3 regions of the Streptomyces sp. NPDC059524 genome follow, and region 3 is predicted to be linked to each of the others. Evidence: riboswitches for the same ligand, from Rfam matches in the RefSeq annotation. Region 3 holds a riboswitch; each other region holds the start of a gene.

What was found. Region 3 has a riboswitch for cyclic di-AMP ahead of ACFW9D_RS07430 (M23 family metallopeptidase). Riboswitches for the same ligand answer to the same signal wherever they lie in the genome.
Positions count from the first base shown of each region.
Region 1: linked by a shared signal. The riboswitch ahead of ACFW9D_RS04700 (M23 family metallopeptidase) and the one ahead of ACFW9D_RS07430 (M23 family metallopeptidase) in region 3 are both predicted to bind cyclic di-AMP.
Region 2: linked by a shared signal. The riboswitch ahead of ACFW9D_RS28680 (transglycosylase family protein) and the one ahead of ACFW9D_RS07430 (M23 family metallopeptidase) in region 3 are both predicted to bind cyclic di-AMP.

Region 1 is NZ_JBHYTK010000010.1:27,553-37,802, reverse strand. Features, by position in the region: gene ACFW9D_RS04720 (CobW family GTP-binding protein) at 1-627, shown strand, start outside; gene ACFW9D_RS04715 (DNA topoisomerase (ATP-hydrolyzing) subunit A) at 624-3,080, opposite strand; gene ACFW9D_RS04710 (pitrilysin family protein) at 3,413-4,768, shown strand; gene ACFW9D_RS04705 (M16 family metallopeptidase) at 4,786-6,153, shown strand; cyclic di-AMP (ydaO/yuaA leader) riboswitch at 6,459-6,623, shown strand; gene ACFW9D_RS04700 (M23 family metallopeptidase) at 6,636-7,427, shown strand; gene ACFW9D_RS04695 (GntR family transcriptional regulator) at 7,697-8,383, shown strand; gene ACFW9D_RS04690 (HPr family phosphocarrier protein) at 8,612-8,893, opposite strand; gene ACFW9D_RS04685 (GNAT family N-acetyltransferase) at 9,071-10,250, shown strand, end outside.
Region 2 is NZ_JBHYTK010000127.1:5,463-15,712, reverse strand. Features, by position in the region: gene ACFW9D_RS28705 (NAD(P)/FAD-dependent oxidoreductase) at 1-445, opposite strand, end outside; gene ACFW9D_RS28700 (Ppx/GppA phosphatase family protein) at 885-1,829, opposite strand; gene ACFW9D_RS28695 (DUF501 domain-containing protein) at 1,826-2,362, opposite strand; gene ACFW9D_RS28690 (septum formation initiator family protein) at 2,432-2,920, opposite strand; gene eno (phosphopyruvate hydratase) at 3,018-4,298, opposite strand; gene ACFW9D_RS28680 (transglycosylase family protein) at 4,806-5,492, opposite strand; cyclic di-AMP (ydaO/yuaA leader) riboswitch at 5,497-5,705, opposite strand; gene ACFW9D_RS28675 (transglycosylase family protein) at 5,841-6,830, opposite strand; gene ACFW9D_RS28670 (PLP-dependent aminotransferase family protein) at 7,062-8,465, opposite strand; gene ACFW9D_RS28665 (YitT family protein) at 8,528-9,142, shown strand; gene ACFW9D_RS28660 (Cmx/CmrA family chloramphenicol efflux MFS transporter) at 9,075-10,250, opposite strand, start outside.
Region 3 is NZ_JBHYTK010000016.1:54,018-64,267, forward strand. Features, by position in the region: gene ACFW9D_RS07425 (PP2C family protein-serine/threonine phosphatase) at 1-1,078, shown strand, start outside; cyclic di-AMP (ydaO/yuaA leader) riboswitch at 1,323-1,476, shown strand; gene ACFW9D_RS07430 (M23 family metallopeptidase) at 1,488-2,552, shown strand; gene ACFW9D_RS07435 (aldo/keto reductase) at 2,719-3,663, shown strand; gene ACFW9D_RS07440 (PrsW family intramembrane metalloprotease) at 3,689-4,990, opposite strand; gene trmB (tRNA (guanosine(46)-N7)-methyltransferase TrmB) at 5,050-5,820, opposite strand; gene lhgO (L-2-hydroxyglutarate oxidase) at 5,958-7,157, opposite strand; gene ACFW9D_RS07455 (MFS transporter) at 7,262-8,683, opposite strand; gene ACFW9D_RS07460 (asparagine synthase-related protein) at 9,345-10,250, shown strand, end outside.

The sequences.
Region 1 (10,250 bases), on a different contig from region 3:
GCGGCCGAGCGTGCCGCCGTCGTGACCGCCTCCTATGCGCGGATCGACCCGGACCTGCTCTTCGACAGCCGGCCGTCGACGGAGCGGATCGGACAGCTCTCTTTCGACGACCTGCACCGCGAGGATCAGCACCGCGACGACCAGCACCGCGATGGTCTTCGCCCAGGCGCGGACCACGGAGGGCATCTGCACGCCGCCTACGACAGCGTCGCCTTCACCTCCGAAGTGCCGATGGACCCGCGCCGGCTGATGGCCTTCCTCGACGGCCGGGCCGAAGGGCTCTACCGCATCAAGGGATATGTCGACTTCGGCACGGGCGACCCGCGCAACAGGTACGCCGTGCACGCCGTCGGGCGCTTCCTGCGCTTCTACCCGGAGGCGTGGCCCGCGGGGGAGCCGCGGCTGACGCAGCTCGTCCTCATCGGATCCGGGATCGACGCCGAGGCCCTCCACGACGAGCTCGCAGCGTGCGAGAGCGGGAGTGGGAGCGAGCGCGGGAGCGGGAGCGAACAGAGCGACGCCCCGCACCCCGCGGACGAGCGCGGCATGTGGGGCGTTCTGCGCTACGTCCAGGACAAGGGCGACCCCGCCCCGGACGCAGCGGACTACGACACAGCGGAGATCTAGACCGGGCCCGCCACGACCGAGACCGTCTTCGGGAGCGAGACCCCCGAGCCGTCACGGCGCGGGTCCATCTCCGGCAGTTCGGCGGGCATGCCATTCTTCTGCGCCGCACGCGCGGGCACCGGGCCCGCCCAGGCCAGGCTCAGACAGTCCTCGCCCTTCAGGAAGCGCTGACAGCGCACACCGCCCGTGGCGCGGCCCTTCCTCGGGAACTGGTCGAACGGTGTGAGCTTGGCCGTCGTCTGCACCGAGTCGTCCAGCGTGCCGCGCGAGCCCGCCACGGTGAACACCACGGCGTCGGCCGCCGGGTCGACCGCCGTGAAGGAGATGACCTTCGCTCCGGTCGCCAGCTTGATGCCCGCCATACCGCCCGCGGGCCGGCCCTGAGGCCGGACGATCGATGCCTGGAAGCGCAGCAACTGGGCGTCGTCCGTGACGAAGACCAGGTCCTCCTCGCCCGTGTGCAGCTCGACCGCGCCCACGATGCGGTCGCCGTCCTTCAGCGTGATGACTTCCAGCTCTTCCCTGTTGGACGGGTAGTCCGGCACCACACGCTTCACGACACCCTGCTCCGTGCCGATCGCGAGCCCCGGCGAGGACTCGTCGAGCGTCGTGAGACACACGACCTGCTCGTCGGCCTCCAGGGAGGACAGGAACTCGGAGATCGCCGCGCCGCCCGACAGGTTCGGCGCGGTGGCCGTCGGCGGGAGCTGGGGCAGGTCGATCACGTTCAGTCGCAGCAGACGGCCCGTCGACGTCACGGCGCCGATCTCACCGCGCGCCGTCGCGGGCACCGCCGAGACGATCACGTCGTGCTTGACGCGCTTGCCGTCGTCGTCCGCCGCGAAGGGCTCGTCCGACGCCGTGCGGGCCAGCAGGCCCGTCGAGGACAGCAGCACGCGGCACGGGTCGTCGGCGACCTGCAGCGGCACCGCGGCCACCGCGGTCCCCGCGGACTCCAGGAGCACCGTGCGCCGGTCGGTGCCGAACTTCTTCGCCACCGCCGCCAGTTCGGCCGAGACCAGCTTGCGCAGCTCGGTGTCGGAATCCAGGATGCCGGTCAGCTCGTCGATCTCGCCGTTGAGCTTGTCGCGCTCCGCCTCGAGCTCGATGCGGTCGAACTTGGTGAGCCGGCGCAGCGGCGTGTCGAGGATGTACTGCGTCTGGATCTCGGTCAGCGAGAAGCGCTCGATCAGGCGCTCCTTGGCCTGCGCGCTGTTCTCGCTGGAGCGGATCAGGCGGATGACCTCGTCGATGTCCAGAAGGGCGACGAGGAGACCCTCCACCAGGTGGAGACGGTCCTGCTTCTTGCTGCGGCGGAACTCGCTGCGGCGGCGGACCACGTCGAAGCGGTGGTCCAGGTAGACCTCGAGGAGCTCCTTGAGGCCGAGCGTGAGCGGCTGGCCGTCGACCAGCGCCACATTGTTGATACCGAAGGACTCCTCCATCGGCGTCAGCTTGTAGAGCTGCTCCAGGACGGCCTCGGGCACGAAGCCGTTCTTGATCTCGATGACCAGGCGCAGGCCGTGCTCGCGGTCCGTGAGGTCCTTGACGTCGGCGATGCCCTGGAGCTTCTTCGAGCTGACCAGTTCCTTGATCTTCGCGATGACCTTCTCGGGCCCCACCGCGAAGGGCAGCTCGGTGACGATCAGCCCCTTGCGGCGGGCCGTCACCGCCTCCACCGACACGGTCGCGCGGATCTTGAAGGTGCCGCGGCCCGACTCGTACGCGTCCCTGATGCCGGACAGGCCGACGACCTTGCCGCCCGTGGGCAGGTCCGGGCCGGGGACGAACCTCATGAGCGTGTCGAGGTCGGCGCCCGGGTGCTTGATCAAGTGGCGCGCGGCGGCGATCACTTCGCCCAGGTTGTGCGGCGGCATGTTCGTCGCCATGCCGACCGCAATGCCGGACGTGCCGTTCACCAGCAGGTTCGGGTACGCCGCCGGGAGGACGACGGGCTCCTGCTCCTGGCCGTCGTAGTTCGGCGTGAAGTCGACCGTGTTCTCTTCGATCGACTCGGTCATCAGCGACGCGGCCGGGTCCATGCGGCACTCCGTGTACCGCATGGCCGCCGGACGGTCGTCGTTGCCGAGCGAGCCGAAGTTCCCGTGACCGTCGACCAGGGGGACCCGCATCGAGAAGGGCTGGGCCAGGCGCACCAGGGCGTCGTAGATCGACGTGTCGCCGTGGGGGTGCAACTTACCCATGACCTCGCCGACGACACGGGCGCACTTCACGTAGCCGCGCTCGGGGCGCAGGCCCATCTCGTTCATCTGGTAGACGATCCGCCGGTGGACGGGCTTCAACCCGTCCCGCGCATCGGGCAGGGCACGCGAGTAGATGACCGAGTACGCGTACTCCAGGTAGGAGCCCTGCATTTCGTCGACCACGTCGATGTCGAGGATCTTCTCCTCGAAGTCGTCGGGCGGCGGGGTCTTCGTGCTGCGGCGGGCCATCGCTGCTGCGGCTCCTTCACCAACATGAACGGGTACATGAACGAGAACTGTCGCGGACCATTGTGGACCGCCCCACTGACAACACCGATCGCGACCCGTCCATACCGACGGGTCCGCGGCCGCCGCCGGGTGCTCGCACGCTACCCGTGCGGCGCGCCCGGCTCGACCCGCACCGTGGTTCCGGCCCGCTCCGCGCGGCGCTTCCCGCTCGCTCTCGGCGTAGCCCCGGCGGGAACTTCGCCAGGCGTCAGCACGCTTGCATACAGTGGCGGGACTGGTAGCAGTTCTGCGCGTTCACGCAGTTCTCCGCGATCGAAGGGACGTACATGCCCATGGGTCACACGGCCACGGCCGAGGCCGGCTCCGGCGGCCTGACAGCGACCGAGCACCGGCTGGCCAACGGCCTGCGCGTGGTGCTCTCCGAGGACCACCTGACCCCGGTCGCGGCGGTCTGCCTCTGGTACGACGTCGGCTCGCGCCACGAGGTCAAGGGCCGTACGGGCCTGGCTCACCTTTTCGAGCACCTGATGTTCCAGGGCTCGAAGCAGGTGCCGGGCAACGGCCACTTCGAGCTGGTCCAGGGCGCCGGCGGCTCCCTCAACGGCACGACGAGCTTCGAGCGGACGAACTACTTCGAGACCATGCCCGCGCACCAGCTGGAGCTCGCGCTCTGGCTGGAGGCCGACCGCATGGGCTCCCTGCTCACGGCCCTCGACGACGAGTCGATGGAGAACCAGCGGGACGTCGTGAAGAACGAGCGCCGCCAGCGCTACGACAACGTGCCCTACGGCACCGCGTTCGAGAAGCTGACCGCCCTCATGTACCCCGAGGGCCACCCGTACCACCACACGCCCATCGGCTCCATGGCCGACCTGGACGCGGCCACCCTGGAGGACGCGCGGAACTTCTTCCGCACCTACTACGCGCCGAACAACGCGGTGCTCTCCGTGGTCGGCGACATCGACCCGGAGCAGACGCTCGCCTGGGTGGAGAAGTACTTCGGTTCCATCCCGGGCCACGACGGCAAGGCCGCCCCGCGCGACGGCGCCCTGCCCGAGGTCATCGGCGAGCAGGTCCGCGAGGTCGTCGAGGAGGACGTGCCGGCCCGCGCCCTGATGGCGGCCTACCGGCTCCCCGAGGACGGCACGCGCGCGTGCGACGCCGCCGACCTCGCCCTCACCGTCCTCGGCGGCGGCGAGTCCTCGCGCCTCTACAACCGCCTGGTGCGCCGGGACCGCACCGCTGTGGCCGCCGGCTTCGGCCTGCTGCGCCTGGCCGGCGCTCCCTCCCTCGGCTGGCTGGACGTGAAGACGTCCGGCGACGTGGAGGTGCCCGTCATCGAGGCCGCCGTGGACGAGGAGCTCGCCCGGTTCGCCGAGGAGGGGCCCACCGCCGAGGAAATGGAGCGGGCGCAGGCCCAGTTGGAGCGCGAGTGGCTGGACCGGCTCGGCACCGTCGCGGGCCGCGCCGACGAGCTGTGCCGCTACGCCGTCCTCTTCGGCGACCCGCAGCTCGCCCTCACGGCCGTGCAGCGCGTCCTCGAGGTGAGCGCCGAGGAGGTCCAGGAGGTCGCCAAGGCCCGCCTGCGCCCCGACAACCGCTCGGTCCTCGTCTACGAGCCCACGGCGGCCGAGGACACCGACGAATCCGACGAGAGCGACCAGAGCGACGAGGAGGCGGGCCGGTGACCGAGCAGCTCGCGACCATGGACTTCCACCCCCGGCCGCAAGCGGGCGACGCCAAGCCGTGGGCCTTCCCGGCCCCGCAGCGCGGCGCGCTCGGCAACGGCCTCACGGTGCTGCGCTGCCATCGCCCCGGCCAGCAGGTCGTCGCCGTCGAGATCAACCTGGACGCACCGCTGGACGCCGAGCCCGAGGGTCTCGACGGCGTCGCCACGATCATGGCGCGCGCCTTCTCCGAGGGCACGGACAAGCACTCGGCGGAGGAGTTCGCGGCGGAACTGGAGCGCTGTGGCGCCACCTTGGACGCGCACGCCGACCACCCCGGCGTCCGCGTCTCCCTGGAGGTGCCCGTCTCCCGCCTCCCGAAGGCCCTCGGCCTGCTGGCGGACGCCCTGCGCGCCCCCGCCTTCGCCGACAGCGAGGTCGAGCGCCTGGTGCGCAACCGCCTGGACGAGATCCCGCACGAGAGCGCCAACCCGGCCCGCCGTGCCGCCAAGGAGCTCTCCAAGCAGCTGTTCCCCGCCACGTCGCGCATGTCGCGCCCGCGGCAGGGCAGCGAGGAGACCGTCGCCGGCATCGACGCGGCGGCCGTGCGCGCCTTCTACGAGCAGCACGTCCGCCCGGCCACCGCCACCGCCGTCGTGGTGGGCGACCTCTCGGGCGTCGACCTCGACACCCTCCTGAAGGACACGCTCGGCGCCTGGACCGGTGACACGACGCAGCCGCGCCCCGTCCCGCCGGTCACCGCCGACGACACCGGACGCGTCGTCATCGTCGACCGCCCCGGAGCCGTCCAGACGCAGCTGCTCATCGGCCGCATCGGCCCCGACAAGCACGACCGCGTGTGGGCCGCCCAGATCCTCGGCACGTACTGCCTGGGCGGCACGCTGACCTCCCGTCTGGACCGGGTGCTGCGCGAGGAGAAGGGCTACACCTACGGAGTGCGCTCCTTCGCCCAGGTGCTGCGCTCCACGGCGGACGGCACCGGGGCCGCGATGCTCGCCATCAGCGGTTCCGTCGACACGCCGAACACCGGACCGGCGCTCGACGACCTGTGGAAGGTGCTGCGCAAGCTGGCCGCCGAGGGACTGACGGACGCCGAACGGGACACGGCGGTGCAGAACTTGGTGGGTGTGGCCCCGCTGAAGTTCGAGACCGCGTCCGCCGTCGCGGGCACGCTCGCCGACCAGGACGAGCAGCAGCTGCCCGAGGACTTCCAGGCCCAGCTGTACCGCCAACTGGCCGCCACGGGCACCGTGGAGGCCACCGCGGCCGTCGTGAGCGCCTTCCCGGCGGACCGCCTGGTGACGATCCTCGTGGGCGACGCCGCGCAGATCGAGGAGCCCGTCAAGGCCCTCGGCATCGGCGAGGTGACGGTCGTCGCCGGCTGACGCCACCACATGACCGTCGTCGCCGGCCGACGACGCCACGCCAGGGCGGCACCGCCCGAAACGGGACGAAGCCCCGGAAGCCACACAGGCCTCCGGGGCTTCGTGGCGTCACTCACGTTTCCCGTGAACGCTGTTCGGTTCGCCCGACGCGCCACCGTGCGTCGCAAATGCCCGAATTGATGTAGAGGTTGCCTGTGTGCCCTGTGGCATGCGCTACAAAAGCCGGGATCCGTTTGTTGATTGAAAGATGTCCCGCTTAGCGTCGGTCCGGCTGTTCGCCACGTATGAGCCGCGCCCGCGGCCCCGGACAGTCATCGCCGAGTCCCCCACGGCGCGAGCCAGGGGAGCCGGGGACCCACCGCAGTCCCTGGGGTGAATCGGACGCTCTTCCCGTACGGGGAGGGGGCCCGTAGGAGACCTTCCTGCTCCGAACCCGTCAGCTAACCCGGTAGGCGAGAGGGAAGGAAAGGATCAGCCACTCCATGGCGTTCACCCGTGCCACCGGGAAGCATCGTCGTCCGAGCCGCCTCACGCGCACCACGGCGCAGGTCGCCGGCGTCGCGGCGCTCACCACGACCGGTGTCATCGGAGGCCTCGCCGCCCCCGCTCTCGCCGCCGACACCGCCGCGCCCGCCGACCAGAACGGTCTGACGCAGGCCATCGCGATCGGCGACACCCTGGCCGCCCAGATCGACGCCCAGGCGACCGCCCAGAAGAAGGCCGCCGAAGAGGCCGCCGCGCAGAAGAAGGCCGAGGCCGAGGCCAAGCGCCGCGCCGAGGAAGCCCGCCGTGAGGCCGCCGAGAAGGCGGCCAAGGAGCGCGAGGCCAAGGAGCGTGCCGCCCGCGCGGCCGAGCGCAAGCGCCTCAACACCTACGTGGCGCCCATCTCCGGCTCGTACGTCTCGACCGCCTACAAGGCGTCCAGCGGCCTGTGGTCCTCCGGCAGTCACACCGGCATCGACTTCCACGCCGCCAGCGGCACGACCGTCCACGCGGTCGGCTCGGGCACCGTCGTGGAGGCCGGCTGGGGCGGCGCCTACGGCAACAACATCGTGATCAAGATGAACGACGGCACGTACACCCAGTACGGCCACCTGTCGTCGATCGGTGTCTCCGTCGGCCAGAGCGTGACGCCCGGTCAGCAGATAGGCCTCTCCGGCGCCACCGGCAACGTGACCGGCCCGCACCTCCACTTCGAGGCCCGCACGACGCCCGAGTACGGCTCGGACATCGACCCCGTCGCGTACCTCCGCTCGCACGGCGTGGGCATCTGAGGCGTCCGACCCGACGCCCGCAGCACGCACCGCAGGAAAGCCCCGGCCGACCGCCGGGGCTTTCGCGTTCCCGCATCCCGCCGATCCCGCGCCCAGTCCCCGCTGTCCAAAAAATATCCCTCGATTCCAAGCTCCCGTCGGAAATTCGAGCGCGGTGGAATAGAGTCACTGGACGAGCGCGCGGAAATCGGTGCCGATCGCGCTTTTCAGGGGCGCCCGCTCTCCGTCATGCGCGGGGATCGGGCGGAGAGCAAGGCGGAGGTCGGGGCATGCGCATTCCCGCGCACTCGGTATGCACGGCGATCCGCGACGACATCGTCGCGGGCGTGTACGAGCGCGGCAGCAGACTCACCGAGGAACTGCTCGCGCGCCGCTACGGAGTCTCGCGCGTGCCGGTCCGTGAGGCGCTGCGCACCCTGGAGGCGGAGGGCTTCGTCGTCACGCGCAGGCACGCGGGCGCGTGCGTGGCCGAGCCCACCGAGCAGGAGGCGGCCGATCTCCTGGAGATCCGCATGCTCCTCGAACCGCTCGGCGCCGCCCGCGCCGCGCAGCGCCGCACGGACGCCCACCTCAAGGTGCTGCGGGGCCTGGTCAGGCTGGGGCAGGAGCGCTCGAAGGAAGGGGGCGGCGAGGATCTGCGGCCCCTGGGCGCCTGGTTCCACGAGACGCTCGCCCAGGCCTCCGCCAGCCCCGGCCTCATCACCCTGCTCACCCAGGTCCGGCACAAGATCGCGTGGATGTACGCGGTCGAGATCCCCGAGCGGCCCGTCGAGTCCTGGGCCGAGCACGGCGCGGTCGTCGACGCGGTGGCCCGTCGCGACGTCGAGCGCGCCCGCACCCTGACGGCCGCGCACATCGCACGCGAGGCGACCGTCCACCGGCTGCGCGTGCCCCGCGCGGGCGAGCGTGTGAGGACTTCGCAACATGCCGTCAACACGACCGGGCTCCACCATTAACACGGCCGCCGTATACAAAGACGTACGGCATTCATGGAATGGCCCGCCCGGAGTTTTCCCTGCCTGAATTCATTCAGGGAATTTCCGCGTCGGGTCTTTCGGTGATGAATTGCGCTCGCCGTCCCAGGTGTGGAAGCAGGAATACGTCCGGGAAATGCGGAACCGCGCGCCCCCGAAGGGAACGCGCGGTTCTGACGCCGAACGCCGTGGAGTCGGCGCTCAGCGATTTCAGACGGTCTCGGGAAGCTCGTCGAGGCCCTCGGCGACCAGCTTGGCCAGACGGTCGAGCGCGACGTCCGCACCCTCGGCGTCGGAGGCCAGGACGATCTCCTCGCCACCCTGGGCGCCCAGGCCCAGTACGGCGAGCATGGAGGCGGCGTTGACGGGGTTGCCGTCGGCCTTGGCGATGGTCACGGGGACGCCGGCCGCCGTGGCCGCGCGGACGAAGATGGAAGCGGGGCGGGCGTGAAGGCCCTCGGCCCAGCCGACGTTGACGCGGCGCTCAGCCATGTGATGCTGCCCTTCAGATGACTCAAGGTTGTCTAGACCATTCTAAGCACACCGGGCTGCGGACCCGGATCCCCCGGGCCGCAGCCCATCGGACCCCCTTAGCGTGCCCCCGGGCCGCCGGGCACGCGACCCGTACGACAGGCGCCACTTGTCGGCGGTCCGCCCTACTCTTGCCGCATGGAGACCCCGTCGGACCGGCACGCCTACCCCGCCCACTGGGAGGCCGACGTCGTGCTGCGCGACGGCGGCACCGCGCGGATCAGGCCCATCACCACCGACGACGCGGACCGGCTGACCAGCTTCTACGAGCAGGTGTCGGACGAGTCGAAGTACTACCGCTTCTTCGCCCCCTACCCCCGGCTGTCCGCCAAGGACGTCCACCGCTTCACCCATCACGACTACGTGGACCGGGTGGGACTCGCCGCCACCGTGGGCGGCGAGTTCATCGCGACGGTGCGCTACGACCGGATCGACACCCACGGCCGGCCCGCCTCCGCGCCCGCGGACGAGGCCGAGGTCGCCTTCCTCGTGCAGGACGCCCACCAGGGACGCGGCGTGGCCTCCGCCCTTCTGGAGCACATCGCGGCCGTCGCGCGCGAGCGCGGCATCCGCCGGTTCGCCGCCGAGGTGCTCCCCGCCAACACCAAGATGATCAAGGTCTTCACGGACGCCGGATACACTCAGAAGCGCAGCTTCGAGGACGGCGTCGTACGCCTCGAGTTCGACCTGGAGCCCACCGAGGCCTCCCTCGCCGTGCAGCGCGCCCGCGAGCAGCGCGCCGAGGCCCGCTCCGTCCACCGGCTCCTCGCCCCCGGCTCCGTCGCCGTGATCGGCGTCGGACGCACCGCGGGCGGAGTGGGCCGCAGCGTTCTGCACAACCTGAAGGAGGCCGGATTCACCGGCCCCCTCTACGCAGTCAACAAGGCCTACCCGGAAGGCCTCACCGAGGCCGAGGGCGTCCCCGCCCACCGCTCCGTGCGCGACATCGACCCGGCGGTCCCCGTCGACCTGGCCGTCGTCGCCGTCCCCGCCCCCCAGGTGCCCGAGGTCGTCGCCGAATGCGGCGAGCGCGGCGTCCAGGGGATCGTCGTCCTGTCCGCCGGATACGCCGAGAGCGGCCCCGAAGGACGCGAGCGCCAGCGCGCCCTCGTCCGCCAGGCCCGCACCTACGGGATGCGCCTCGTCGGACCGAACGCCTTCGGGATCGTCAACACCTCGCCCGACGTACGGCTCAACGCCTCGCTCGCCCCCGAGATGCCACGCCCGGGCCGCATCGGACTGTTCGCCCAGTCCGGCGCCATCGGCATCGCCCTCCTGTCCCGCCTGCACCGCCGCGGCGGCGGCGTCACCGGAGTCA
Region 2 (10,250 bases), on a different contig from region 3:
GCTGCTCGAGCACGTGGTTGCGCAGGCCGATGGCCTCCTCGACGCCCTTCATGCCGATGCCCTGCTCGGCGAGGCCGGGGGTCGGGAAGGTGCGGGAGACGGCGCCGAGCGCGATCACCAGGTAGTCGAAGGGCACCTCGTACGCCTCGCCGACGAGCGGCGAGACCGTGGCGACCTTGCGGTCCTGGTCGATGTTGGTCACGCGGCCGGTGAGAATCTCGGCGCCCGGCACAGCGCGTCGCAGCGGGACGACGACGTTGCGCGGCGAGATGCTGCCGGCGGCGGTCTCGGGGAGGAAGGGCTGGTACGTCATGTACGAGCGCGGGTCGACGACCGTGACGGTCGCTTCCGCGTATCGCATCTTCTTGAGGATGCGACGCGCTGCGTACAGGCCTACGTACCCACCCCCGACAATGAGGATCCTGGGACGCTCCGTGGTGCTCATGCCATCGAGTATCCACCCGACTGGAGGGGGTCGCTCGTGCGCCCCTTCACAAGGTTGGGTGGGGGCTCTGCTACACTGCGCCGCCCACGTGACCCATGTCATGGTCCCGGAGGGGAACCACGGGGTGCCGCCGGTCGTTGCTCACCCCCTTTGAGCAGCCACGGTGAGCCCCCCAGGGCGATGGACCACTTACCGGTTCCGCCCCGCCGCCCGCCTCGGAAAGCAAGGCGATCGCCCGCCCCCAGAGGCGTTTGACCGCCCCGAACGGGTCTATGGGCCCGAATCCGCGCCCCATGGGACCGAAATCCTTGTGAAGAAGTTCACGAACTTTCCCGACGGGGTGTCGTCAGGGCGTGTCGCGGCGCTCGTCCGAGCGCTCGGGAGAGACCCGGAACGCTCGGTCGAGCCCCTCGCGGAACGGGCCCGGTGCGGCCTGGGATCAGGCCACGCTCCAGGCGATACCGTCCAGAATGTCGTGTTCCGAGACGACGACCTCGCGGGCCCCGACATGCTCCATGATCAGCCGCAGCACGAGGGCGCCGGAGGCGATGACGTCGACCCGTCCCGGGTGGATGACCGGCTTCAGGGCGCGCTGGTCGTGCGTCGACGTCAGCAGCCAGTCGGTCAGCTCGGCGACCCGCTCGTAGGAGATCCGCGCGTGGTGGATCGCCGTCCAGTCGTACTCGCTCAGGCCGAGCGCCAGCGCGGCCACCGTCGTCACCGAACCGGCGAGGCCGACCAGCGTGCCCGCCTCGTCGATCGGGACCGTGCCCGCCACCAGGTCCAGGGCCGCCGCGATGTCCTCGCGGATCGCCTCGATCTGGGCCGGCGAGGGCGGGTCCGTCACCGTGCCGTCCGGGCCGACGAGATGACGCTCGGTCATCCGCACGCAGCCGATGTCCACGGAGCGCGCGCCGCGCACCGCGTCGTCGCCCACGACGAACTCGGTGGAGCCGCCGCCGATGTCCACGACCAGGTACGGCCGGTCCAGGTCGGCGCGGCCGGTGAGCTCCTTCGTCGCACCCGTGAAGGAGAGCTGCGCCTCCTCGTCACCGGTGATGACCTCGGGCTCGACGCCCAGGATGTCGACGACGCCCCGGACGAAGTCGTCCCGGTTCTCGGCGTCGCGCGAGGCGGAGGTCGCCACGAAGCGCAGCTTCTCGGCCCCGTGCTTCTTGATGATCCCGGCGTACTCGCGGCACGCGGCGAAGGTCCGCTCCAGCGCCTCGGGGGCGAGCCGGCCGGTGCGGTCGACACCCTGGCCGAGCCGCACGATCGTCATCCGGCGGTCCAGGTCGACGATCTCGCCCGTCTCCGGGTTCGCGTCCGCGACGAGCAGGCGGATCGAGTTCGTACCGCAGTCGATGGCGGCGACGCGGGTCACTTGGCGTCCTCCTGCTCGACGCACGGCGTCACGCAGGGGCCCTTGCGCCACCACTCGGGCAGCATCGCGATGGCCTCGTCGCCCAGCGGGTTCACGCCGGGGCCCGCGACCAGCGAGTGGCCGACGAGCACGTGCAGGCACTTCACGCGGTCGGGCATGCCGCCGGCGCTCGGGAAGCCCTCCAGGACCTCGATGGCGTCACGGCGCGCGATGTAGTCCTCGTGCGCGGCGCGGTACTTCTCCGCGAGCTCCGGATCGGTCTTGAGCCGCTCCGTCATCTCCTTCATCACGCCGTTGGCCTCGAGGGTGCCGATGGCGGACGCGGCGCGCGGGCACGTCAGGTAGTACGTCGTGGGGAACGGCGTGCCGTCCTCCAGGCGCGGGGCCGTCTCGACCACGTCCGGGTTGCCGCACGGGCAGCGGTGCGCGATGGCCCGCAGACCGCGCGGCGGGCGGCCCAGCTGCTCCTGGAACGCGTGGATGTCGGCGTCCGTGGGCGTGGTGGGCTCGGTCTGCGGCGGAGGCGTTTCCATGACTGTGTCGCGTCGTCTTTCGTCTGCGGGCTTACGGGTGTGCGGGATGACGGGTACGGGTCGGGGGCGTCAGCGGTCGGCCTTGTCGACGCCGTCCCAGACGTTCGAGTACCAGGGGCGGTCGGCCTCGCCCTGTTCGGCGCGGCCGGTGGTGGTGGAGCGCGGGTCGGGCACGATGTAGCCGGTCTCGCCGGGCAGCACCAGGTGCAGACGCTCGCGGATCCGCTGCTCCGCGTACGCGTCGTCCTGCCAGCGCGCCTTCTCGTCGCGCAGCCGGTCCACCCGCTCCTTCGCCTCCTGCTGCGTGCGCCGCAGGTCGGCGATCTCGCCGCGCTGGGACACGTACTGCCTTATCGGGTACGCGAGCGCGACGACCAGGGTGCACAGGACGAGGGCGAGCAGCGCCGCGCGGCCGGTGAGCCGGGAGCGGCGGGCCTGCCGCTTGTTCTGCGAGCGGTACACGCGCTCGGCGGTCTGCTCGCCGAGCGCCCGCAGGCGGGTGGCCGTGGAGAAGCGGGCCGAGTCGAACTGGCCCCTGTCGCGGAGCTTTCCCGGCATCGGATCTCCCGCCTCCCCTTGCCTTCACGTGCGTACGTCCCCGCACACGGTACGGGACCGAGTGCGGGGACGTACGTAACTACCGCGTCGGCGGCGGTCAGCCCTTGAAGCGCGGGAACGCGCTGCGGCCGGCGTACACCGCGGCGTCGTCGAGGATCTCCTCGATGCGCAGCAGCTGGTTGTACTTGGCGACGCGCTCGGAGCGGGCCGGGGCGCCGGTCTTGATCTGGCCGCAGTTGGTGGCGACGGCGAGGTCGGCGATGGTGACGTCCTCGGTCTCGCCGGAGCGGTGGGACATCATGCACTTGAAGCCGTTGCGCTGGGCGAGCTCGACGGCGTCCAGGGTCTCGGTGAGCGAACCGATCTGGTTCACCTTCACGAGCAGGGCGTTGGCCGAGTTCTCCTCGATGCCGCGGGCGAGGCGCTCCGGGTTGGTGACGAACAGGTCGTCACCGACGAGCTGGACCTTGTCGCCGAGCTTCGCGGTGATGACGTTCCAGCCGGCCCAGTCGTCCTCGAACAGCGGGTCCTCGATGGAGACGAGCGGGTAGGCCGCCACGAGCTCCTCGTAGTACTCCGTCATCTCGGCGGCGGAGCGCTCCTTGCCCTCGAAGAGGTACTTGCCGTCCTTGTAGAACTCGGAGGCGGCGACGTCGAGCGCGAGGGCGACCTGCTGGCCGGGGATGTAGCCGGCCTCCTTGATGGCCTCGAGGATGAGGTCGAGGGCCTCGCGGTTCGAGCCCAGGTTCGGGGCGAAGCCGCCCTCGTCGCCGAGGCCGGTGGCCAGACCCTTGCTCTTCAGGACCTTCTTGAGGGTGTGGTAGACCTCGGTGCCCCAGCGCAGCGCCTCGGAGAAGGACTCCGCGCCGATCGGGGCGATCATGAACTCCTGGATGTCGACGTTGGAGTCGGCGTGCGACCCACCGTTCAGGATGTTCATCATCGGGACGGGCAGCAGGTGCGCGTTCGGACCGCCGAGGTAGCGGAACAGCGGCAGGTCGCTGGCCTCGGAGGCGGCGTGGGCGACGGCGAGCGAGACGCCGAGGATGGCGTTGGCGCCGAGGGAGCCCTTGTTGTCGGTGGCGTCCAGGTCGAACATGGCCTGGTCGATCAGGCGCTGCTCGGTGGCGTCGTAGCCGACCAGCTCCGGGCCGATCTGCTCGATGACGGCGAGGACGGCCTTCTCGACACCCTTGCCCTGGTAGCGGTTCGGGTCACCGTCGCGAAGCTCGATGGCCTCGAACGCACCGGTGGAGGCGCCGGACGGAACAGCAGCACGGCCGGTGCTGCCGTCGTCGAGGCCGACCTCGACCTCGACCGTGGGGTTGCCTCGGGAGTCCAGGATTTCCCGGGCTACGACGACGTCGATGGACGGCACGAGCATCTCCTTCTGGGATGTGACGCGGGCTGTGCGGGGCCGCGGTGCGCGGTTCCGCATGGCTTGAGCCTAACCGCACGCGGGCCATCGGCCAGCCGACCGCCCGTCTCTTGGACTCCGCCGTGAGCGAAATGTTTCCGACGGGAACAAATACCGCCGGTGGTTCGCGGGTGAACGGTCCGTGGGGGGCGGTCGGGTTTCGTCGCGGGGTGCGGGCCGGTGGGGGCTGGTCGCGCAGTTCCCCGCGCCCCTGGAAGGCATGCGGCTTCGCCGCGCCTTCCCCAGACGAAAGGCGCCCGGCGCCTCTATCGGGGAGATGCGGCGCGCAGCGCCATGCATCTCAGGGGCGCGGGGAACTGCGCGACCAGCCCCCACCGGGCCCGCACTCGGCGAACGACGGGACCCCCCACCCCGGCGGCCGGGGCAGAGGGTCACGTGGCGAGCGGCCGGCACTCGGCGTCCGCCGATGCCGAGTGCGGGGGGGCGCTCCCCTATATAGGGGGCGGCTTACTTCAGGTGGAGCTGCTGACCCGGGTAGATCAGGTCGGCGTCCTGGACGATGTCGTCGTTCAGCTTGAAGAGCTTCTGCCAGGTCGTGTGGTGCGCCTCGGCGATCGCGCTGAGGGAGTCACCCTTCTTGACCTTGTACTCGCCGTCGCCCTTGGCGACCTTCTTGCCGGTCGGCGTGGTGACGGTCTTCTTCGGCGCGGCCTTCGGGGCCTGGCGCTCCTGCGAGCGGTTGGCCGGCTGCTCGGCCTTGCGCTCGGGCTGCGGCTGGGTCTGCTGCTGCTCGGCGGGGGCCGGGGCCGGGTTCGAGGTGGAGGCGCCGGACAGGCCGACACCGCAGGACGGCCAGGCGCCCTTGCCCTGGGAGGCGAGGACCTTCTCGGCGACGGAGATCTGCTGCGCCTTGGAGGCCTGGTCGGCGGTGGAGGCGTAGGCGGTGCCGCCGTACGCGGCCCACGTGGAGGCGGAGAACTGCAGACCGCCGTAGTAGCCGTTGCCGGTGTTGATCGACCAGTTGCCGCCGGACTCGCACTGGGCGACGGCGTCCCACTCGGAGGCGGTGGCGGCGGAGGCGCCGGTGGCACCCATCAGCGGAACGGCGACGGCGGCACCGGTGACACCGGCGAGCGTGGCGACACGGACGGCCTTGGACGGGCGGCGGTGCTTGCCCTTGCTGGAGAACAGCATGGAGAGATCCCCTCACCGACGCCTACGAGGTGAGCTGTCGGGTGCGGGCCAGTGAGTGCCCGGCCGCGCAACCTAGTGCGCGGCTTAACCCCAAGCCGTACCGGAGTATCGCTTTCCGGACGGCGCCTACCTTGGGTCCCCCGCTCCTGCCCACGGCGCTGACGCGTCGACTGTTCCCGTACGGAGGTTGGCAGGATTCGGCGTGACATCCGTCGGGGCCCGCTGTGGCGAGCGGTCAGACCGTACGCAGCCGATCCGGCGGTTTTCAAAGCGGATCAGGCCCTTTGAGACCCATCTCTCACTTTCGCCAAATCGGACATTCAGGCAGCAACCCGCCCTGAACTCCCGCTACTTTTCGCCCGATTCGAGCCCAAGATCCAGACTCTGACCAGGAAGGATGAGGTCGGGGTCGGAGCCGACCGCCTTCTTGTTGAGCTGGTACAGCTCGGTCCATCCGCCGTCCACGCCCTGGGAGTCGGCGATGTCCCACAGGTTGTCGCCGGCGCGCACCGTGTACGCGTCGCCGTCGCGCCGGTCGTCACGGGAGGCGTGACGGCCCTCTCCCGTACGGGAGTCGGCGGTGTCGTCGGAGGCGGCGCCGCCGCGGTGGCGGCCCGCGCCGGAGCCCTCGGAGGCAGGGTTGGAGGCGGACGGGGAGGCGTCCGGTGCGCCGGAGCCCTTCGGCCCGTCCGGGGAAGTGGAGGCATCGGAGCCGGACTTGTCCGATTCACCCCGCGCGTCACCTTCGTCCACCGCCGCGTCGCCGGAGGGCGAGGCAGTGGCGCCGCCGCTCGGCTCGTCGCCCACCTTGCCGTCGGACGCGTCACCCTTGGCGTTACCGGAGGTATCCCCGGAGGCGTCGTCTGACGGGGTGTCCGAATTGCCCCCGTCGTCGTGATTCTTCTCTCCCTTGTCGGCGTTCGCGTCCCCGCCGATCCCGAGGAGCCCGCCCGACGAACCGCCGAGGGCCGGCGGCGGCGTGCTCGCCCCCGGGTCGACCTCGGCCGAGCTGTCGCTCTTGGAGAGGCCCGCCGTGATGGAGCAGCTCGGCCAGGCGCCGGGCCCCTGGTCGTCGAGCACCTTCTCCGCGACGGATATCTGCTGCGAACGGCTCGCCTGGTCGGCGCTCGGCGCGAAGTCGAGGCCGCCGTACTGCTCCCACAGCTCCTGCGAGAACTGCAGCCCGCCGTAGTACCCGTTGCCCGCGTCGAGGCTCCACTGGCCGCCGCTCTCGCACTCGGCGAGCCGGTCCCAGGCCTGCGTGGTGGCGGCACTCGCGTTGGACGCGGCGAGCAGCGGGATCGCGATGGCGCTGCCGGCGACACCGGCGGCGACCACGAGAGCAGGAGCCTGACGAGGGCGACGGTGACGACCGTTCCCGGAGAGCATGCGGATGCCTTTCGCGAGACTGATGCTGCGCCCGCGACGGGTGTCGCGGGTGCGACGGACGGTGCCGACGCGGTGGGTTGTGAACGTAGCGGGACTCGAACGCTTGTCACAAGTCGATGCAGCGGAGATCACGTGAAAGTCACAGCTTTGACGGCCTGTCAGTTTTGTTCAGTCCGAACCTCATGCGGTGGGCGGCGGAACGTGGTGCCCGAAGGCCCCGCGGGCCACCGCGTCCCGGGCCGCGGCAAGCCGCTCCACCCCCTGAACCAGCAGCTCAGGAGCCAAGGTGAAAGGCAGTCGGACATGCCGCTCGAACGCCCCGCCGACCCCGAACCGTGGCCCCGCCGCCACCGTCACACCGTGGTCCGGGGCCACGGCCGCCAGCCGTGACGCGACCGGCTCCGGAAATCTCGCCCACAGCGTCAGACCGCCCGCGGGACACGGAACTTCGACCTCCGGAAGTCTCTCGCCGAGTTCCCGCACGAGCACCTCCCGCCGCGCCCGCAACTCCCCCAGCGCGTCCGCCCGCCGCGTCCGGCCCTCGTCGAGCAGCACGGCCGTCGCGAGCTGCTCCAGCACCGGCGTCCCGAGATCCGTCACCGGCCGGTTCCTGACCACCCGTTCGAGCAGCGCGGGCCGCGCCCGGATCCAGCCGATCCGCAGCCCGCCCCACACGCTCTTCGACACGGACCCGACGCTGACCGCGTCCGGTACGTGCGCCGCCAGCGGCTCCGCGCCCGCCACGTCCGGCGCACGGTCCAGCGCCAGATCGGCCATCGTCTCGTCGACCACCGTGAGACACCCCGGCCGCAGCTCGCGCCGCACCCCGGACGGCATGCACAGCCCCGTCGGATTGTGGAAGTCCGGCACCAGATAGGCCAGCGCCGCGCCCCGCGCCGCCGCGCGCAACTGCGGCACATCCCAGCCGGAAGCCGTCAGCCCGACCGGCACCAGCCGCGCCCGCGCCTCCGTGAACACCCGGATGGCGTGCGGATACGTCGGATGGTCGATCAGCACCCGGTCCCGCGGCGCCACCAGCGTCCGGGTCAGCAGCGCCAGCGCGTGCTGCGCCCCACTGGTCACCATGATCTGACCCGGCGTCGTCGGCAGCCCGCGCCGCCCGTACCAGTCCGCGACCGCCGCACGCAGCTCCCCCACCCCGTACGGGTCGTAGCCGTGCCGGCCGAAGTGGTGCGGCAGCCGCCGCAGCGCGCTCGCGAACGCGGCGTGCAGGATCTCGACCGGTGCCGCGGGCGCCGCGACCGACAGGTCGACCGCCCCCTCGTCCGTCCGCTCCGGCACCCGGCCCGACGCGTCGTCGGGCAGCCGCACCGTCGCCCTGGCCCGCGAACGGGTGGCCAGATACCCGTGCTCGGCCAGCGTCCGGTACGCGGCACCGACCGTCGTCCGGCTCACCGCCAGCGCCCCGGCCAGGTCCCGCTCGCTCGGCAGCGCCGCGCCCAGCGCGATCCGGCCGTCCAGGATCAGCAGCCGCAACCGGTCCGACAGCCGCCGGTGCCCGGGCCCCGGCCCCTCCTGCCAGTCCCCGACCATCCGCGCCACCGCGTACGAACCCACCTTCATCGGGCCAGCGTAGGCAATCTGGCTATGGAACCCGGGACCAGATGCTCCGGAAGCTGGACCGCATGCCCGCACCCCCTCCCCTCTCCCTGCGCACCCGCCCCGCGCGCCGCGTCCCCCAGCTCCTCCTCGGCCTCGTCGGCTACGGCGCCGCCGTCATGCTGCTCGTACGCTCCGGACTCGGCGCCGCCGGCTGGAACGTGCTCACCGAGGGCACCGCCCTCACCCTCGGCCTCAGCTTCGGCTGGACGACGAACCTCATCTCCCTTCTGGTGCTGCTCGCGTGGATCCCGCTGCGCGAACGACCGGGCCCCGGCACGCTCCTCAACATCGCGCTGGTCGGGTTCGCCGCCGACGCCACGGCCGCGCTGCTGCCCGATCCCCACGGCCTCGCCGCGCGGATCGGCTACCTGCTGTGCGGGCTCGTCGCGCTGGCGTTCTTCGACGCGCTCTACCTCGGCGCCCGGCTCGGACCCGGGCCGCGCGACGGCATCATGACCGGGCTCGTCCGGCTGACCCGGCTGCCCGTCGCCGTCGTGCGCACCGGCATCGAGGTCACGGTCGCCGGCACCGGCTGGCTCCTGGGCGGAACGCTCGGCGCCGGCACCGTGGTCATCGCCCTGGGTCTGGGACCGCTCGTCGGCTGGTTCCTGCCGCGGGTGACGGTCCCGCTGCCCTGAACTCCGTACGCCGCCACAACGCGAGCGCCAGCGCCGCGGCCACCAGCGCCCCGCTCACCCAGAACGGCCCCGCCTCCCCCGCCCCCGCGCCGAGGACCGCCGCCGCGAGGAACGGACCCGCGGCGGCGCCCACGTTCAGGGACGCCGTCGCACAGGCGCCCGCGAGTGTGGGGGCGTTCTCGGCCACGTAGAGGACCCGGGTGATGAGGGTGCTGCCGACCCCGAACGAGAGCGCCCCCATCAGGAAGGCCAGCGCGAGAACGACGGACGGATGGACGGCGAGGAGCGCCATTCCCGGCCAGCCCAGGAGAAGAAGGGGGCCGCCGACGGCGAGGACGCGACCGGGACTGCGGTCCGCGAGTCGCCCCGCCACCGTGACGCCCACCAGCGAACCGACGCCGAACAGCACGAGGGTGACGGGGACCCAGAGGGCGCCGAGCCCGGCCGGACCGGTCACCACCGGGGCCAGGAAGGTGAAGCTCGCGAAGGTCGCCGCGTTCACCAGCGCCGCGAGCAGCATCACGAACAGCAGCCGGGGGCTGCGCAGTTGGCCGAGTTCGGCGTCGAGCGGCGCCGCGGGGGCCGGGGCCAGGGCCGGGAGACCGCGCAGGATGCCCAGCGCCGCCGGGACACAGAGCAGGGCGACGGCCCAGAACGTGGCCCGCCAGCCGAGCAGGGCGCCGAGCACCGCCCCGCCGGGCACCCCGACGACGGTGGCCAGGGTCGTACCGGACAGCAGGACGGCGAGCGCGCGCCCCTTGCGGTCGGGCTCCACGAGCTGCGCCGCCGTCGTCAGGGCGACAGCGAGGAACCCGGCGTCGGCGAGCGCCGCGACCGCGCGGGTCACGAGCAGCACCCCGAAGTCCGTGGTCAGCGCGCCGACCCCGTGCGCCGCGGCGAAGACGCCGAGCGAGACGAGCAGGACGGTACGGGGCGGCCGGCGGCGGGTGAGCACCGCCATGACCGGGGCGCCGACCGCGAGACCCGCCGCGAAGGCGGTGGTCAGCAGTCCGGCGGCACCGACGGGCACGCCGAGACCGGCGGCGATGTCCGGCAGGAGTCCGGCGAGCATGAACTCCGAGGTGCCCATGGCGAAGACCGCCAGGGA
Region 3 (10,250 bases):
ACACGCACCGGGCAACCGTGGTCTGCGCACCGTCCTGCGACTGCTGCCGGCGCTCCTCGTCATCGGCGGCGCCGCCTACGAGTACAGCACCCCGGCGGGCTTCGCCGGTTCCCCTCTGTTCAGTGCCGCACCCCTGGTGGCGGCCCCCTTCTTCTCGATGCGCGCCACGATCCTCGCCGGTGTCGCCTCGATCGCGGCGATCGTCGCCGTCCATCTGCGCTTCACGAACGACTTCGGCTCCGACATCGTGACCGAGATGGTCACGGTGGCCACCGTCTGCCTGCTCGCCTGCTTCATCAACCGGATCGTGCGGCACAGCAGCGAACAGCTCGCCTCCGCCCGGCACATCGCGGAGGCGGCCCAGCGCGCCGTCCTGCCGGCCCCGCCCGGCCGGACCGGCGGCCTGGACGTCGCCGTGCGCTACGAGGCCGCGCAGGCGGGCGCGTTCATCGGCGGCGACCTCTACGCGGTGCAGGACACCCCGCACGGCGTGCGCGTCGTCGTCGGCGACGTGCGGGGCAAGGGCATGGGCGCGGTGTCGGCGGTGGCCGTCGTCATCGGCGCGTTCCGCGAGGCCGCCGAGCAGGAGGGCAGCCTGGAGAACGTGGCCCGGCGCCTGGAGCGGGCGCTGGCCCGCGAGGGCACCCGGCGCAGCGGCGTCGACGACTTCGAGGGCTTCACGACGGCGGTGCTCGCCGAGTTCCCGTACGGGGCGGGCCTGGTGCGGGTGCTCAACCGCGGGCACCCGGAGCCGCTCCTGCTGCACGGCGACGGCACGCTGCGGATGCTCGGTCCGGGCGAGGCCGCGCTGCCGCTCGGTCTGAGCGCGCTGGGCAGCTGGCCGGACCGGGCCACCGAGGAGGCGTTCCCCGCCGGCGCCACGCTGCTGCTCTACACCGACGGCCTGTCCGAGGCGCGCGACGCGCACGGCGTCTTCTACGACCCGGCGGACCGGCTGTCGGGGCGGAGGTTCAGCGGACCCGAGGAACTGCTCGCGGAGGTCGCCGAGGAGGTCCGGGAGCACACCGGCGGGGGCGCGCGGGACGACATGGCGCTGCTCGCCGTGCGACGTCCTTGATCGACATCACGGGGGGTGATCGAACGGCACCCCTGCGCATAACAATTGATACAGCGTCAGAAAGTCGTGGCGGATCCGTGTCCTCCGACTCGGGGTCAACTCGCCCGATTCCGCCCGCTCGTGCCCTGATAAGTCCAGGCCAAAGACGTGAACGATCAGTGGGAACGGCTTGGAAATCGTGTCGGCTGTCTATTAACGTTCGATAACGCAGCGCGGTCGTCCCAGCCGTCACAAGAGTCGGCTCCGCGCGCACGCGCTTAATCCCGAAAGGGAGCCGGGGAACCACCAACTTGGGGTGAATCGGACCGTAGCGACGCATGTGCGTCCGTCTACGCCCGTAGGAGACCTTCCTGCTCCGAACCCGTCAGCTAACCCGGTAGGCGAGAAGGAAGGAAAGGAGAGCGCCCCCGTGGCGTCGAACCGGCCTGCCCCCGAGTTCTCCTACGGCTCCGCCGAAGCGTCTGACGACTTCGGCGTCGAGCGAGAGAACTGGGAGGAGTGGAACCCCACCGAGGAGTCCGTCCGACCGGTCCGCGGCCGGCACCGCGTGGCCCGCCAGCGCGGCGGACTCGCGCGCAGCTCCACGGTTCTCGGCGTCGGCGTGATCGCCGCCGTCGGCGCCGGCGGCATCGCCACCGCGCAGGGCGGCAAGCCCGCGGTCTCGCTCTCCATGCCCGACCTTTCCGCGGTCAAGGACTCGCTGCCCGAGGCCAAGTCCCTGCCGGGCGTGGGCGCGCTCATATCCGGCTCGGACGACTCCGCCGACTCCGCGTCCGACGGCTCGCCGGCCGCGCAGGCCGCCCCGCTCACCACGGTGACCGACGGCGCGCAGGGACAGTCCGACGCGGGCGAGGCCCTGCGGGCCCGCATCATGGCCCAGGCCGAGACGCAGCAGTCCGCCGCCGAGGAGGCCGAGCGCCAGGCCGCCGAGGAGGCCGCCGCGCAGAAGGCCGCCGAAGAGGCCGCCGAGCAGCAGAAGGCCGCCGAGGCCAAGGCCGCCGCCGAGAAGAAGGCGGCCGAGGAGGAGGCCAAGCGCAAGGCCGAGGCCGAGCGCCTCGCCAAGCTGGCCAAGAGCTACAAGCTCCCCGTCGCCTCGTACACGCTCACCGGCACCTTCGGGCAGCCGGGCTCCATGTGGTCCTCCGGCTACCACACGGGCCTCGACTTCGCGGCCTCCACCGGTACGCCGATCTACGCGATCCACTCCGGGACCGTCACCGAGGCGGGCTGGGCCGGTGCCTACGGCTACCGCACCGTCCTCACCCTCGACGACGGCACCGAGCTGTGGTTCTGCCACCAGTCCTCGATGAACGTCAGCGTCGGCCAGAAGGTCAGCACCGGCGACGTCATCGGCCGCGTCGGCGCGACCGGCAACGTGACGGGCGCCCACCTCCACCTCGAGGTCCACCCCGACGGCCAGGCCACGGGCGTCGACCCGGCCGCCTGGCTGCGCGACAAGGGCCTCGGTCTCTGACCTTCCCCGATCCCCGGCGGTCCTGGCGGCAACCCCCCGACGCCAGGGCTGCCGGTTCCGCGTGCCCGCGCGCGCCCGCCGGCCGACACCCCGTCAGACCGACTGAGGTCCACCTCCGCCGGAACCGGCCGGAATACCGGATTCTGTGCGGGCGTTGAGAGGGTTCATGACTTCTCTGCGCTCACTCGGCTCCTCGGACCTCGAGGTCTTCCCCCTCGCCCTCGGTGGCAATGTCTTCGGCTGGACGGCGGACGAGGCCGCCTCCTTCGCGGTCCTCGACGCCTACACCGCCGCCGGCGGCAACTTCATCGACACCGCCGACTCCTATTCGGCGTGGGTGGAGGGCAACGAGGGCGGCGAGTCCGAGACCGTGATCGGCCGCTGGCTGGCCGCGCGGGGCCGGCGCGACGACGTCGTCATCGCCACGAAGGTGAGCCAGCACCCGCGGTACCAGGGCCTGTCCGCGGACAACATCAAGGCCGCCGCCGACGCCTCGCTGCAGCGCCTGGGCACCGATCACATCGACCTGTACTACACGCACTTCGACCAGCCCGACGTGCCCGTCGAGGAGATCATCGGCGCGCTCGACGAGCTGGTGCGGGCGGGCAAGGTCCGCTACATCGCGGCGTCCAACATCACCCCGGCCCGCCTCCAGGAGTCCCTGGACCTCTCCGACCGCGAGGGCCTCGCCCGCTACGTCGCCCTGCAGCCGCACTACAACCTGGTCTCGCGCGACACGTACGAGGGCGCACTGGAGCAGGTCGCCTCCCGCGCGGGCCTCGGCGCCGTCCCGTACTACGCGCTCGCCTCCGGCTTCCTCACCGGCAAGTACCGCACCGGCGTCACCGTCGACAGCGCGCGGGCGCAGGGCGCGGCCCGGCACCTGGAGACCGCGCGCGGGCAGGCCGTCCTCACGGCCCTCGACGAGATCGCCAAGGAGCGCGACGCGCAGGTCGCCACCGTCGCCCTGGCCTGGCTCGCCGCGCAGCCCACCGTGACCGCGCCGATCGCCTCGGCGCGCACCGTGGAGCAGCTCCCGGCGCTGCTCGCCGTCGCGGACCTCGAACTCACCGAGTCCGAGCTCCAGCGCCTCGGCCGCGCCTCCGCCTGACCGACAGCGGGCAGGCCCGGCAGGCCTAGTACCGGTACGGGTTGTAGTACGGGGGGCCCTGCACCGGCGGCCCCGCGTACACCGGCCACACCGGCACGACGGCGCGGGCCGCGTAGGCGAGGGCGGCCCGCGCGTAGCCCTGCCGCCGCCACAGCGCGTCGAGCAGCTCCCGCTCCCGTACGACGAAGTCGGCGCCGGCCCGGCCGCGGGCGCCGCGCCGGCGCAGCAGGGCGAGCGAGGTCGCGTACTCCTCGTACTCGGTGACCGCCGTCAGGGCCTCCTTGCCGCCGAAGTGCGCCGCGTACTCGCGGGCCAGGCGGCGGGCCTTGAGGGAGCCGAGCGCGAAGGGTTCGGGCGGGGCGAGCCAGCCGGCGGCCACATAGGCGGGCAGCTCCTCGCGGACGGCGCGCAGCTCGCGCTGGCGCAGGAACACGGCGAGCCAGGTGAGCAGCCCGAACACCGGCACCATGAACGTGGCGTAGACGGCGAAGAAGCCGTACTCGCCGAAGTTCGACGAGCCGTTCCAGAAGGCGTGCATGCCCATCGCGGTGAGGAGTCCGGCGAGCGGCAGCAGCACGCGGCGCACCTGGCCGCGGTCGGGGGCGGTGACGGCGGCGATGCCGAAGCCGATGCCGGTCAGCACCGTGAACAGCGGATGCGCGAACGGCGACATGACGACGCGGACGAAGAACGTCGCGGCGGTCACCGAACTGAGCCCTGGGCCTGTGCCGCTGATCTGGTCGGTGCCGAACGCGTTGCCCAGATAGAGGATGTTCTCGGTGAACGCGAAGCCGGTCGCGGTGACCCCGGCGATGACGATGCCGTCGACGACCCCGGCGAAGTCGCGTCTGCGGAACAGGAAGACGAGCAGCACCGCCGCCGCCTTCGCCGACTCCTCGACGACGGGCGCTATGACGGTCGCGCCGAGGGTGTCGGCGCTGGTCGGATCCGCAGTCGCGGTCGCTATCCAGCGGGTGGCGAAGCTGTTCGCCACGATCGCGATGAGGGCCGCCGCGCAGGCGCCCCACGCGAACGCGAACACCGTGTTCCGCCAGGGGCCCGGCCGGACCCGGTCCAGCCAGCGGAAGGCGGATATCAGCAGCGGCACCGGCAGCACGGCCAGGCCGAGGCCGACGAGGAAGCCCTCCGTGCCGGTCTGCTCCCGCACCAGCGCCAGGATCACCGCGCCGGACAGCGCGAGCAGCGCGGCGAGCGCCGTGGCCCGCACGCCCTTCCGCTCCCACCAGCGCGGATGCGGGACCGCGCCGCTCGGCGGGGTGCCGAGGGCGTGGTCCTGATGCGGTGGATAGGTGGGGTACGGGGCCACGGATTGACCCTAACGAGGGATGCGGGGCGCCGCGACGGGGCCCGTCCCCGGGGCGGGGCTCAGCGGCGCGTGAACAGCAGGTCGTGCACCACGTGGCTCTTGTCCAGGCCCTTGCCCTCGAACCGGGTCAGGGGGCGGAACTCGGGGCGCGGGGCGTAGCCGCCGTCCGCGATCGTGTTCACGTAGTCGGGGTGCGCGGTGAGGACCTCGAGCATCTGCTCCGCGTAGTCCTCCCAGTCCGTCGCGCAGTGCACCAGCGCACCCGGCTTCAGCGGGCCGGCGACCAGGGACAGGAACTCGGGCTGGATCAGGCGGCGCTTGTTGTGCCGCTTCTTCGGCCACGGGTCGGGGAAGTAGACGCGCAGGCCGTCGAGGCAGTCGTCCGGCAGCATCGAGCGCAGCAGGATGATCGCGTCCCCGTTGGCGACCCGGACGTTGCTCAGCCCGTTGCGGTCCGCCAGATTGAGCAGGTTCCCCTGGCCCGGCGTGTGCACGTCGACGGCGAGGATCCCGGTGGTCGGGTCGTCGGCGGCCATCTGCGCGGTGGCCTCGCCCATCCCGAAGCCGATCTCCAGCACGATCCGCTCGACCCCGGGGAACATTCCCGGCAGATCCAGCACCCGCTGCCCGTCGATGTCGAGACCCCACTTGGGCCACAGCCGCTCCAGGGCGTCCGCCTGAGCGGTGGTGACCCGGCTGCGGCGCGGCTGGAAACTCCGGATCCGCCGCTCGAAGTGCGACCCCGCGGGATCGGGCCGCGGCCCGTCCGGGAACCGGGGCTCATTGGGCCGGGCGGCGGCGGCAGCGGCCCGAGCGGCGTCGTCGGACAGCTCGGACGGCTCGGACGGCTCGGCGGCGTGGGGGATCTCAGGCGACTCAGACACAATGCCCTCGATTTTACGTACCCCGGGGAGCGGCAGCGCGGCCCGCTCCGGGCTCCTGCCCCGCCTGCGAGGCTCTGGTCGGCCTAGAGAGACGCCAGCACCCTGCGGGCGATCTCCCGCCCGATGGGGAGGGACGCCGTCGCCGCCGGGGACGGGGCGTTCAGGACGTGGACCGTGCGGGGGCCCTCGCTGATGAGGAAGTCGTCGACCAGGGTGCCGTCACGCAGCACCGCCTGGGCCCGCACCCCCGCCGGCGCCGCCACCAGGTCCCGCGACTCCACCGCCGGCACCAGCCTGCGCACGGCTCGGGTGAACGCCCCCTTCGACACGGACCGCACGATCTCCCCCGCCCCGTACCGCCAGTGCTGCCGCGCTATGTGCCACGACCCCGGCCAGCCGAGCGTCCCGGCCAGCTCGCGGGGCCGCACGGTCCCCCAGCCGTACCCCTCGCGGGCCAGCGCCGGCACCGCGTTCGGCCCCACGTGGACGCCGCCGTCGATGCCGCGCGTCAGATGCACCCCGAGGAACGGGAACGCCGGATCCGGCACCGGATAGACGAGCCCGCGCACCAGCTCGGGCCGGGCCAGCTCGAAGTACTCCCCCCGGAACGGCACGATCCGCATCCCCGGGTCGTCCCCGGCGAGCCGTGCCACCTCGTCGCACCGCAGCCCCGCGCAGTTCACCATCACCCGCGCCCGCACCACGTCCCCCGCGCGCGTGCGCACCGCGACGCCCCGCTCGGGCCGCCGGTCGATCTGCACGACCTCCGCCCCGTACCGGATCTCCGCCCCGGACACCTCCGCGAACCGCTCCGCGACCGCCCGGTAGTCCGCGATGCCCGTCGTCCCCACATGGATCGCGGCGAGCCCCCGCACCTCGGGCTCGTACTCCTGGATCTGGGCGGGGCCCAGCTCCCGCACCGAGATCCCGTTCTCCCTGCCGCGCTGGACCAGGGCGTGCAGGCGCGGCAGCTCGTCCCGCTCCGTGGCGACGATCAGCTTCCCGGTGACCTCGTGCGGGATCCCGTACTCCGCGCAGAACTTGACCATCTCGGCCGCCCCGCGCACCGCGAACCGCGCCTTCAGCGAGCCCGGCCGGTAGTAGATCCCGCTGTGGATCACCCCGCTGTTACGCCCCGTCTGGTGCCGGGCCGGGCCCGGCTCCTTCTCCAGGACGACGACCCGCGTGCCCGGCGCGGCCCGCGAGACGGCATACGCGGTGGACAGACCGACGATCCCCCCGCCGACCACCAACACATCCCCGTCGAACGCAGCCGTCCCCACCAGGCCTCACCTCCACGCCCTGCATCTTGCCCGACGCCACTGACAACGCGCTGTGTGCGGTGCGCCCGACCCCGGGCGACGGTCGGCGCGACCCCCGCGGGGGCCTACGCCGGCGCCATGAGGAGGGGACGCGCCCGTTCTCGTAATTCCACCACTCTCGGCTCGTCGCCGTAGGGCTCCAGGCGGTGCAGCAGGTCCCGGACGTACTCGGTCGTGCGGGCCGAGGAGATGCGGCCCGCCACCTCCAGCGCGCGCGTGCCCTGCTCGCACGCCGCGTCCAGGTTCCCCGACTCCAGCTCGGCCACCGCCGACACCACCAGACGCAGCCCGTGCGAGCGCACGAACTCCTCCGTGGGCTTCGACAGCGCCTGCTCCGTGAACCGGCGCACCTGCCGGGGCGCCTTCAGGTCCCGGTAGCACTCCGCCGCGTCCGCCGCGAAACGGTCGTAGGAGTAGAAGCCGAGCCAGGACGGATCGTTGTCCCCGTCGCGGGCCCGCTCCAGCCAGCCCTCCGCCGCCCGCAGCGAGGCGCCGGCCGCCTGCGCGTCACCGGCACGCGCGTGGGCGCGCGCCTCGACGAGCCGGAAGAAGCTCATGGTGCGGGCCGTCGCCAGGCTCTTGTTCCGCTCCAGGGCCGCCTGCGCCAGGTCCACGCCCTCGTCCCCGAACCCCCGGTACGTCGCCTGCAGCGACATGGAGGCGAGTACATAGCCGCCGAGCGGCACGTCCGCCGCCGCCCGCGCGAGCCGCAGCGCCTGGATGTAGTACCGCTGCGCCGCCTCCTGCTGCCCGGTGTCGAACGCCATCCACCCGGCCAGGCGCGTCAGTTCGGCCGACGCGCCGAACAGGGAGCGGCCCACGTCGTCCGAGTAGGAGCCGAGCAGCAGCGGCGCCGCCTCCACCCGCAGACACTCGGGCACCATCGACGAACGCCAGTCCCCGCCCCCGTACTTGGAGTCCCAGCGCCGCGCGTCCTCCGCCGCCTCGCGCAGCTTGCGCACATCGCTGTGGCCGACCTTCTGCGGTGCGCCCTCCTCGGCGCTGTGCGCCTCCCGCGCGACCGACGAGTCGGCCGGGGTTATCAGCCACCGCGAAGCGGGCGTCGCGTACGCGCTGACCGCGAAGGAGCCCGCGAGGGACTGCCAGATCCCGCCACCGCCCGCGCGGCGGCCGGCGAGGTCGAGCCGGTACAGCTCCGTCGCCGACTTCACCGCCGCCCGCACGTCCCGCGGGAAGGCGAGGCCGACCTCGGGCGCGGGGTCCGCGTCCGCGAGGCCGATCTCGTGCAACGGCACAGGCCGGCCCAGCTTCTGGCCGATCGCGGCGGCGATCAGGTGCGGGGCGGCGCCCTGCGGCACCATGCCCTTCGACACCCAACGGGCCACCGACGTCTTGTCGTAGCGCAGCGTCAGTCCGCGCTGCGCCCCCAGGTCGTTGACCCGGCGCGCCAGTCCTGCGTTGCTGATTCCCGCGAGGGCGAGAACGGCGCCGAGCTTCTCGTTCGGCCCGCGTAGCTCCCTGGACATGCGTCACCCCTCGACACAGACGGCTGCCGCGCCTGGCGGCTACGCCGAGAAGACGGCCCGACTCGGCCTGGCATAACCGCGCGGCATTCGTACACCCAGCGTAGTTCGCCGGATCCCAAGCGTTAAGGGCAGCGGTTCCATCTGGCGGGATTGTTGTCCGTACTGAAGTACGGCGCAGGCCACGCCGTGTGACCGTGTGCTCCGCCCGTGGTGCCGTGCGCCTGCGCGTGCGCTCTTGGCCGGTCCTGGGGGGAGGGCTTCCATGGGACCTGCGTGGGTCGGCCCGCTGTACTGGATCCAGCGGGCTGGGGGACACCGCCGCCTTCATCCCCGCGGGTGGCGGAACGGTCCGGGAGGCCGACCGAGCCTCCCGGACTGCGCGTTGCGCGCTGTGGCCGAAGCGGGTCGGCCGGCTCCGGCCATCACGCGCCGATTTGGCCGAATCTCGCCGCTGTTGTTCCGTTGTCGCCCCGCGCTGCCTGGGTAGTGCCGCGGGTCCGCCCGGGTTCAACCATCGCTCAAATGGGGCGCATCAGGGCGGTATCGGGGGCGCACGAGGGGGAGCGCGCGCCATTTTCCCGTGCCCACTTGCATCCTCCCCGACGCCGGCTTCGTGGCAGCATGGGTCCCCCTTGGATGTCCACAGCTTGTGGAGGCGGCGATGCGGTGGTTGGTGGGGTGGAGCAGTACCGCCGCCGGACCTGTCACCCCCGGCTCCGCCGGAGCGACCGGTACGGACGGCGAGACGGTCCACCCGGTCGGGTCCCAACTCCTGTGGGGCGACCCGGATCCCCTGTGGGCCGTCGGCGACTGGCGCCCCGACGAAGTGCGCATCGTGAAGGTCGACGACCAGACCCGCATCGCCGTCCTCGGCGTGTGCGGCGCCTCCGACGAGCAGCTGCGCGTCGGCCTGTTCGCCGCCCGCGGCGGCGCCCTGCGCCACCTCACCGCCTGGCCCGGCAGCTACACGGCCGTCGTCCAGGCAGGCCGCCGCGTCACCGTCCTCGGCGACCTCGCGGGCGCCCGGCCCGTCTTCCACACCCCCTGGGCCGGCGGCACCGCCTACGCCACCGCCGCCCTCCCGCTCGCCGACCTCATCGAGGCCAACCTCGACGTCGGCCACCTCGCCGCGCTGCTCGCCGCCCCGGACGTCCCCGAGGCCCTGCACGACTCGACGCCCTACGAAGGCGTCCACCGCATCCCGCCCGGCCACGCGCTCGTGCTGCGCGCCGGCACCCGCGAGATCGCCGGCTACGAGCCCGTCGCGTCCCTCGCCGTCGCCGCCACCCCCACCGACCCCGCCGACGCCGTGGACGGCGTGCGCGACGCCCTCGTGGACGCCGTACGCACCCGGCTCGCCGCCCCGCGCCACGTGCCCGGCACCGACCTCGACCCCGGGCCCGTGCCCGGCATGGGGCCCGCCGAGCGGCGCGCCGCCCGCGGCATGCCCGTGCCCGGCATCGGAGCGGACCTCTCGGGCGGGCCCGCCTCCGGCACGCTGGCGCTGCTCGCGGCGGGGCTGCCCGGGCTGCCCGGTACCGTCCTCGGGCACGGCACGGGCGCCGGC